Regions from separate parts of the Paenibacillus sp. FSL R7-0179 genome, predicted to be linked through region 1. Evidence: predicted binding sites of a transcription regulator. Region 1 holds the regulator's gene; the other holds the start of a gene.
The links. The regulator Rex, encoded in region 1, represses fermentation and respiration genes when NADH is low (regulators of the CRP and FNR family bind a similar motif). The targets are predictions, from matches to a motif close to TTGTGAAATATTTCACAA.
Positions count from the first base shown of each region.

Region 2: MKX63_RS04600 (cytochrome ubiquinol oxidase subunit I) is a predicted target of Rex. The motif match lies at 2,724-2,741, and genes of this name have one in related genera.

Region 1 is NZ_JBBOCC010000001.1:3,744,982-3,749,758, forward strand. It holds gene dinG (ATP-dependent DNA helicase DinG) at 1-1,442, shown strand, start outside; gene MKX63_RS16510 (redox-sensing transcriptional repressor Rex) at 1,582-2,232, shown strand; gene MKX63_RS16515 (amidohydrolase) at 2,222-3,523, shown strand; gene MKX63_RS16520 (cell wall elongation regulator TseB-like domain-containing protein) at 3,553-4,074, shown strand; gene MKX63_RS16525 (aminoglycoside adenylyltransferase domain-containing protein) at 4,358-4,777, shown strand, end outside.
Region 2 is NZ_JBBOCC010000001.1:1,053,216-1,057,992, reverse strand. It holds gene cydD (thiol reductant ABC exporter subunit CydD) at 1-204, opposite strand, end outside; gene cydB (cytochrome d ubiquinol oxidase subunit II) at 204-1,217, opposite strand; gene MKX63_RS04600 (cytochrome ubiquinol oxidase subunit I) at 1,221-2,609, opposite strand; gene MKX63_RS04595 (cold-shock protein) at 2,834-3,064, opposite strand; gene MKX63_RS04590 (cold-shock protein) at 3,155-3,355, opposite strand; gene MKX63_RS04585 (S1C family serine protease) at 3,758-4,777, opposite strand, start outside.

The DNA.
Region 1 (4,777 bases):
TGGAGGATATTGCCGGTAAGCATCTTGGTATGCAGATGAAATATTTCACATTCGCCCATACCCTCACCCGTCTCTACAAGGATAGCCGGAGCGGGCAGCTGCCTGCCCTCCGTCAGAGTCTGCAGTCTTCAGGCAGTGAGCAGGCCTCCGAATGGAGCGGTGTGATCGACCGGATCTACCCCGATCTTCTGACGGTGAAGGAATCCTGGGATGCGCTCAGCGACCGGCTCTTCAGCCTGCTGCCCGAGCGCAGCGATGCCGGAGCCGGTGAAGCAGGCCAGCTGGTGGCGCGCCTGCAGCCGGGCAAGAAGCCGAAGGATTGGGAGGAGCTGGCCGCCCTTGAGAATACACTGAACCTCAGTCTAAGCGACATTATCCGCAAGGGTGACAAAATGCTCAGTGAGATGCGTGACACGGACAGCCAATCCTCCTCGGACAGTCTTGTGACTGATATCGGCGGGTTATTCAAGGATCTGGCATCCATTAGAGAGCAGATCCGCTTTTTCATGAGTCTGAACGATGAGAATATCGTGTATTGGCTGGAGGGAAGCGGTAATTATAAGGGGAAGTCTCTGCAAATGTATGCTGTTCCCGTTGATGTCAGTACCCAGCTCAGGGAGCTGTTCTTCGACAAGAAGAAGAGTATCATCCTGACCTCGGCCACCTTATCCGTGGATAAGTCCTTCCAGTTTATGATCGATAACCTGGGTCTTGGTGAAGCTGCGGAGCAGGGTCGTCTGATGACAGCGCTGCTTCCGTCACCGTTCAAATACAGGGAGCAGGCTCTGCTGGTTATTCCCCGCGACTTCCCGAGCGTCAAGGGAAGCATAGGGGATGCCCGCTTTGTGGACACCCTCGTTCACTCTCTTGCCGAGACTGCTGTAACCACGCGGGGGCGGATGCTGGTGTTGTTCACCTCCTATAAGATGCTTCGGCAGGTCTATGATCCGCTGAAGGAGGCGCTTGCCTCCCAGGATATCGCGGTGCTCGGACAAGGTGTGGAAGGCGGCAGCCGGAGCAAGCTGATCCGCCGCTTCCAGGACAGCCCGGCCTCGGTCCTGCTGGGTACCAGCAGTTTCTGGGAAGGGGTGGATATCCCCGGAGAAGCATTGACCTGTCTGGCGATTGTCAGACTGCCGTTCCAGCCGCCGAATCACCCGCTGGCAGAAGCGAAGTCGGAGCTGCTTCAGGCACAGAAGAAGAACCCGTTCATGAAGCTGTCCGTGCCGCAGGCTGTCATCCGCTTCAAGCAGGGCTTCGGGCGGCTGGTCCGCACGGCGCAGGACCGGGGCATCGTAATTGTGTACGATACCAGAGTCATTGAATCGCATTACGGAAAGTACTTCCTGTATTCACTCCCCGGTCCCAAGATGGAGCATATGCTCACCGAGCAGATGGTCCCGAGAATTGCCGAATGGCTGGAGGACGGCGGGGTTTCCTAATTCATCTGCTATTGCTATTATTAATAAGTCATGATAAACCTGAAGATCCGTTCCCGCCCTGTCCTGCCGCTCCGGCAGGCGGGGGGGCACGGTTGCTATAATTGTAAGGGTCTAACACAACTTTTAAGGAGGAGAATACATGAAATCGGATAAAATATCGGAGGCCGTCGTGCGCAGGCTCCCAGTGTACCTGCGTTTCCTGAACGATCTCCAAAAACGTGAAATTTCCACAGTCTCTTCTCAGGAGCTGGGCCAGAAGCTTGATCTGAATCCCGCCCAGATCCGTAAGGACCTCGCTTATTTCGGTGATTTCGGCCGAAAGGGCATCGGCTACGATGTATCCTATCTGATTGAGAAGATCCGCCATATTCTCAAGCTTGATCAGCAAATTAATGTTGCACTGGTTGGAGCCGGTAATCTCGGTCATGCCTTGTCTAACTATAACGCTTACTTGAAGGATACGATGAAGATTACTGCGATCTTCGATGCCTACCCGCCGAAGGTGGGCCAGCAGATCAACTCGCTGGTTGTGCAGCCGATGGAGGAGCTGAGCGATACCATCCGCTCCCAGGGCATCCGGATCGGGATTATTACCGTACCTGACAGCGAAGCCCAGAATGTAGCTGATATTCTTGTGGACTCCGGCATCGAGGCGATTCTGAACTTCGCACCGGTTATTCTCAAGACGCCTGCCAATATCCGGATTCATGCCGCAGATTTCACCACAGATCTGCAGAGCCTGGCCTATTATTTGCATGATGGAAAGGATGAGGCTGAAGATGAGCAGTAAGATCACGATAATCAAGAACGGGCACTTTCTGGTTCCGGGCAGCGATAAGCCGGTTCTGAGCGGGTATATGACCCTGGCGAATGATCTGATTACTTACATAGGTGAAGCTGAGCCGGTAGTGGAGGCTGGCGCCCAGGTCGTAGACGGCAGCCGTCTGCTGTTCATGCCGGGACTGGTCAATACCCATGGACATACGGCCATGTCGCTGCTGCGCGGATACGGCGATGATATGGTGCTTCAGACTTGGCTGCAGGAGAAGATGTGGCCGATGGAAGAGAAATTCACTGGTGATGATGTATATTGGGGAACCTCTTTGTCCGTGCTGGAAATGCTGAAGGGCGGCACAACCACCTTCCTCGATATGTATGATCATATGGACCGTGTTGCGGAAGTAACAGAGCAATCCGGTATTCGAGCGGTGCTAATGCGCGGCGTGATTGGGCTGTGTCCGGAAGAGGTGCAGCAGGCGAAGCTCGCTGAAGCGGTTGCTTTTGCCCGTAACTGGCACGGCAAGGCTGACGGCAGAATCACTACCATGCTCTCGCCGCACGCCCCGTACACCTGTCCTCCAGAGTTTTTCATGAAGTTCGTGGAGGCTGCGCATGATCTGGATCTGCCGATGCATACCCATATGTCCGAGACGCGCCATGAAGTGGAGCAGAACGTGGCCGACTACGGTCTTCGTCCAGTCGCGCATCTGGAGAAGCTGGGAATGTTCACCCGTCCTTCGCTCATTGCCCACGGGGTTCATCTGAACGATGAGGAGATCGGGATTCTGGCCCGCTATAATGTTGGTGTGTCGCATAATCCCGGCAGTAACCTGAAGCTGGCCAGCGGGGTTGCACGTGTTCCTGAGCTGCTGAGAGCCGGGGTTAAGGTCTCCCTGGGTACAGACGGCGCTGCTAGTAACAATAACCTGGATATGTTTGAAGAGATGAGGCTGGCGGCTCTGATCCATAAAGGCGTAAGCGGTGATCCTACAGCCGTACCGGCTCCTGAGGCGCTGCTGATGGCTACGGAGTACGGGGCGCAGTCTGTTTTCCTGAGCGGGGTAGGCCGGCTTGCAGCAGGGATGAAGGCCGACTTCATCGCGCTGGATATTGATCAGCCTCATCTGCTGCCGCATACCGATCTGCTCTCCCATGCCGTCTATTCGGCAAGCGCCAAGGATGTAGAGCATGTATGGGTGAACGGCCAGCAGGTAGTGAAGCATGGACAATGCCTGACACTGGATGAAGAAGCTATCCGCCGCAAAGCACAGGAGACGTTCGAGAGCCTGCTTAAACGGTAATTCAGGGGAACGGGAAAGGAAACAGTGTGGTGAAGAAGAAGAGGAGAAAATGGATCTGGCTGGGGATTACCGTGGTGCTGCTCCTTCTGTTCGGACTAAGCCAGTTCTATGCCTACATTATGAAGGACCAGTGGAACGAGCGGAGTGAAGCCAAGGAGCTGGCCCGGGCGCGAGCCGGACTGACAGAGGTAACCAAGGCCCAGAAATCCGTCTGGAATGACAATGAGATCTACTGGGTGCTGACCGGTAAAAATGAAGCGGGGACCGAGCTGATGGTGTGGGTCCGTTTCACCTTGGAGGGCAAGCCTGCCGGAGGCGACAACGGCCTGTATGCCGAAGAGCTGAGCAAAGGCACCTCGGAAGAGAAGATGCGCGAAATCATAGCCGCACAGCTGCCGGACGTTAAGATTGAACGGCTGCTGCCCGGTGTATATAACGGGGAATATGCCTGGCAGCTATTTTACAAAAAAGACGGGCGATTCTATTACAACTTTTACCGCTTCAAGGATGGCAGCGCCATCGGTGAAGGGTACAGTCTGCCGAACCGTTAAGCTAAGGACTCAGCGGCAGAACTAAATTGCGGAGGAACAGATGATCTGTTCTTCCGTTTTTTTTGTATCCATCATGTTGAAAATAATCTGGAGCTGTTCTTGGACTGGTGGCAGACGGTCACGGGGCAACACCGCTGTATTGTCAGGGTATTCTTCTTGGGGCGGAACTGTGGCTAAATGGAGATATATGGTTTGAGATACATCGATGAATATACTTGAATTGATATACTGATTGTATACCTCGAATGCTATCGCCAACATACATAAATGTCTCTCAAGGAGGATGATTGAATTGGAAGTTTTAGCATATTTGGATCAGGCAGTGGATTTGTTTAAGGAAGAGCTGGGGGAGAATCTGTCGGGGATTTATCTGCACGGCTCCCTGGCGATGGGTTGTTTTCACCCGGATTCAAGCGATATTGATCTGCTGATTGTCGTAGAGGACAAGCTGCCAGCAGAGGTCAGTCAAAGACTTGCCGGGCGTATCGTAGCCTTTCATGACAGTCTGCCGAATAAGCGCGGAGTTGAACTGTCTATCGTCCTGAAGACATACCTGCACAATTTCGTGTATCCTACGCCGTTTGAATTTCACTTTTCAGAAGCTCATTTAGAGCGGTATAGAACCGATGAGAATTATCTGTGCGGCGGGTTTGAGGATGCTGATCTGGCGGCACATTTTGCAGTAGTCTACCATCGCGGGTTT
Region 2 (4,777 bases), 2.7 Mb from region 1:
GGCATGACGCACAAGAAACGCAAGAAGGAACAAGAGCGCTCTAGCCCCTTGTTCCTTCAGCGGTTCTCCCGCAAACAGCGCAGAGACAGCTTCTGCCAGCGACTTCGCCAGCAGAAGAATGGAGAAGCTTTGCACCAGGGTTAGGAAGCCAACCAGCAGAAAGACAGGCTTAACTCCTTTATACCCAAGCAAATTTTTATCCATTAGTATTCAAGATGCTCCTTCTCATGAACCCGTTTGTGGAAGATGAAATAACTCCAGATCTGATAACCCAGCACGAACGGCAGCAGAGTCAGCGCTACAATCGTCATCACCTTCAGCGAGTATTGGCCGGAGGCTGCATTCGTAATCGTCAGGTTGAACGCCTGATCCAGCGAACTGATCATAACCCGCGGGAACAGTCCAATGAAGATCGAAGCAACAGACAGCGCCATCACAGCACCAGTCATCCCGAAGGCATAGCCGTCCTTCTTCTTAGTCATGAAATATCCGGCCAGCAGATAAGCGGCTGCACCCAGAACAACTACAATCCACAGCAGCGTTCCGCGTTTATCGAAGATATCTGTCATAGTATACGTCATTACAACGAAGGCTACCAGCAGCGCCGCCAGTGGAATCAGCAGCTTCTGGGCCAGCTTACGCGCCCGTTCCTGCAAATCTCCAAGCGTGCGAAGCGTAGTGAACATCAGGCCGTGTACCAGACACAGCAGAACAACCGTAATCCCTGCAACTACCGTATACGCATTAACGATATCGAAGAATCCGGCATACATCTGCATATCCTTGTCAATCGGCAAGCCCTTGATGAAGCTGGCGAATACCACGGCGAGCAGGAACGGCGGCAGGAAGCTGCCGAAGAAGATGCAGACATCCCATGTTTTCTGCCAAGCCTTGGAATCGCGCTTACCTCTGAACTCGAAGGCAACACCACGGGCAATGAGCGCCAGCAGGGCAAATACAAACGGAATATAGAAACCGCTGAACAGCGTAGCATACCAATGCGGGAAGGCCGCGAACATTGCACCGGCACCCGTAATCAGCCATACCTCATTCGCATCCCAGAACGGCCCGATCGAATTGATCAGTATCCGGCGTTCCGTGTCATTCTTGGCCAGAATCTGCGTCTCCATCCCTACACCGAAGTCGAAGCCTTCCAGGAAGAAGAACCCGACGAACAGCACCGCAATCAGCAGAAACCATAATTCATTAAGTGACATTGGTTAGCCCTCCTTGTTATACGGATCGTGGGATTCACCGTGTTCGTTATCCATAGCATAAGGACCTTTTTTGATCACTTTGACGAACAGGCCAACCAGCACTGCACCCAATATGGCATAGATCGCGGTAAAAGAAATCACCGAGAACAGTACCTGTCCGCTGGTAATATTAGGCGATACACTGTCTTCTGTAGTCATAAGTCCGAATACAGTCCATGGCTGACGCCCGATCTCTGTCATAATCCAGCCGGCCGTGTTGGCAATCGGCGGAAGCAGCAGTCCCCAGAACATGAAGCGCATGAACCAGGTATTGGGTTTATCCATCTTTTTGCGCCACATGAGGTAGATAGCATATACCCCGAACAGCATCATCAGCGTGCCGGCAGCAACCATGATCCGGAAGCTCCAGAAGGTTGTTTTGACCGGCGGAATATAATCTCCCGGTCCGTAGGCTGCTTCATACTCCTTCTGCAGCTCCAGCATCCCCTTCACATCACCGGAGAATTTACTGTAGGACAGGAAGCTCAGCAGATACGGAACCTGAACTTCTTTGCTGTTGGTCTGGTTCTTCACATCGATATTGGCAAATACCGTCCAAGGTGCCGGGTCGCCGCTCTCACCCCACAGCGCTTCGGATGCGGCCATCTTCATGGGCTGTGTCTCTACCAGATATTGAGCCTGTGCATGTCCGGCAACCGCAACGCCGAAGGAAGAGATAACCCCTACAATGGCTGCAATCTCGAATGATTTCCGGAAAAAGGCGACGTCCTGCTTCTTAAGCAATTTGTAAGCACTGATCCCTGTTACCAGGAAGGCGCCTGTAGCGTAAGCGGCAAGCACTGTATGCGGAAATTCCACCAGCAGCTGGCCGTTCGTAATCAGTGCGAAGATGTCATTCATCTCAGCACGGCCATTGCTAATCTGGAAGCCCACCGGATGCTGCATGAACGAGTTAGCCAGCAGAATCCAGAATGCCGACAGCATTGTCCCGAAGGCTACCAGCCAGATGGATAATAGGTGAATCCGCTTGGACACCTTATCCCAGCCGAAGATCCAGATTCCGATGAACGTGGACTCCAGGAAGAAAGCCAACAAGGCTTCAATCGCAAGCGGAGCCCCGAACACATCACCGACGAAGCGCGAATAATCGGACCAGTTCATTCCGAACTGGAATTCCTGCAAGATTCCTGTTACTACACCTACTGCGAAGTTAATCAGGAACAGCTTCCCCCAGAATTGTGCCATTCTTTTGTACTCTTCATTGCCCTTTCTTACGTACATGGTCTCCATAATGGCAATTATGAGCGCAAGTCCGATCGATACTGGCACAAAGAAATAATGAAAAATTGTCGTCGACGCAAATTGTATACGTGACAGCAGTACTGTATCCATATTTCTCCCCTTCCTTCTCCCCATTTCGTTATGTCTATTTTGTCAAATTTCTATCACTCAAAGTGTGATGATTATCACATTATACGCCCCGTTTAGGCATAAAAAACAATAAATTTGTGACAAATATCACAATATTGCGCTTAAAAGCAAAAAAAATAAGACGGATTCACCGTCTTGAATGTGTCTCTCATATATAAGTTGTCTTGACTCATAAAGGTATTGGTCTAGGTAATGGAAATACCTTTCTTAAGCGATTTGAGATCGCCATTTGAATTAAGCAATTGCGGCAGCATCTTCATGCTACGAACCAATGGGGAATGACAGAGACGGCAGGAAGGTGCATGTTCAAATGCGAAATTATCCCTCATCCATCCATTACAATCCTCATTGGTGCAGGCCCAAATTGCGGTATTTTCTTCCGGTACTTCCTCCAAAGGCTTTTTCCGGTAGTTCATTGCCGTTCCTCCTTCCTTTATGTTGCAAGCAAGTAATGATAAAAAAAGACCGTCCCAACTTTCACAAGCGGGGACGGTATCTTCTATTAATTACAGTTTTACAACGTTTTCGGCTTGTGGTCCACGGTTGCCTTGAACAACGTTGAATTCAACGCGTTGGCCTTCGTCCAAAGTTTTGAAGCCGTCGCCAGTGATTGCGCTGAAGTGAACGAATACGTCGCTTCCGCCTTCAACTTCGATGAAACCGAATCCTTTTTCTGCGTTGAACCATTTAACTGTACCTGTTTGCATGTGTGTTACCTCCACAAATTTAAATTAATATGTTCTTTTTATCTTCAGACAAAGAAAAAATTCACACATTGAGAAAGGTTGTAGCTTTGGTTGACAGCCCTTTTCAATGCGAGAATAAGGTATCAATGTAAGAATAATTTCATGTTACCACACCTTAATAACAAAGGCAAGCTGTTCTATCCTAATTTCTCCGTTTTTTCCCTTATAAGGACTACTTCCCAATGTAAGGGCTACCAGTCGCATTAAGTCGTAATAAGTCGTAATATTTATACCCATTACTACCATTTACCCCATTTATTTATTCTTGAAACAGCCCCGCCCTTTTCTTTTTTATGAAAAGGACGGCTTGAACTATTTCCGTAATCGTGACTGCCTCATTATTATATACGGCCATTTCCAATTTTATTCCTCTGGCTTTTCAAGAAGCTGGACTGTTGTCTGTTTCACTTCACCATCACGGTAGAAGGTGATTTTCAGCTTATCTCCGATCTTGGTATGATCGTACAGATATTTGCGCAGCGACAGCGTAGAAGTAATCGGCTTATCGTTGAACTTCGTAATCACATCGTTAAGCTGCAGGCCTGCATCCTTCGCCGGTCCCACAGCATCCAGAACCACAACCCCATCCGTTACTGTAGACGGAAGATTAAGCTCCTTGCGCTGATCATCGGCCAACGGCACATACGGATTATTCAGATCCACTGAATAGACGCCCAGGTATGACCGGGCTATACGGCCTTTGGAAGTAAGCTCATTGGCTGTCTCCACTACACGATTGGCGGGAATCGCAAAGCCCAACCCCTCTACCCCCGTATCGGAGATCTTCATCGTATTGATACCAATCACCTTACCGTCCAGATCCACCAGTGCGCCTCCGCTGTTGCCCTCATTAATGGCCGCATCCGTCTGAATCACTTCCTGCTCCCAATCGTACACGCCGTCCTGGTTCAGTGATACCGGTATCGTCCGCTCTGTGTAGCTGACAATACCGGAAGTTAGTGTATCCCCGAGCCCTAGCGGGTTACCGATGGCAATGACTGTCTCACCCAGACGCAGCTTGGAGGAATCCCCGATCTCAGCAATCCGGTCGATCCCCTTGCCGTCAATGGAGAGCACAGCAATATCACTCACCTTGTCGGCGCCCACCAGCTCCGCCTTGTGTGTCACGCCGTCTACTGTAACCACTTCCAGCTTGCCGGCACCCTCAATGACATGGTTATTGGTAATGATAAAGGCCTTATTGTCGTCCTTCTTATAGATAACTCCCGAGCCTAGAGCGGATTCATCGAGAATATTAAGTTCCTTATTGTCTTTTTTATGATTAATGATGCTCACTACCGCAGGGCGGATATGTGCAGCAGCCTGAATAATCCGGTCATACGGATCAGCGCTGCTCGCAGCCACCTTATCAATAACCACCGG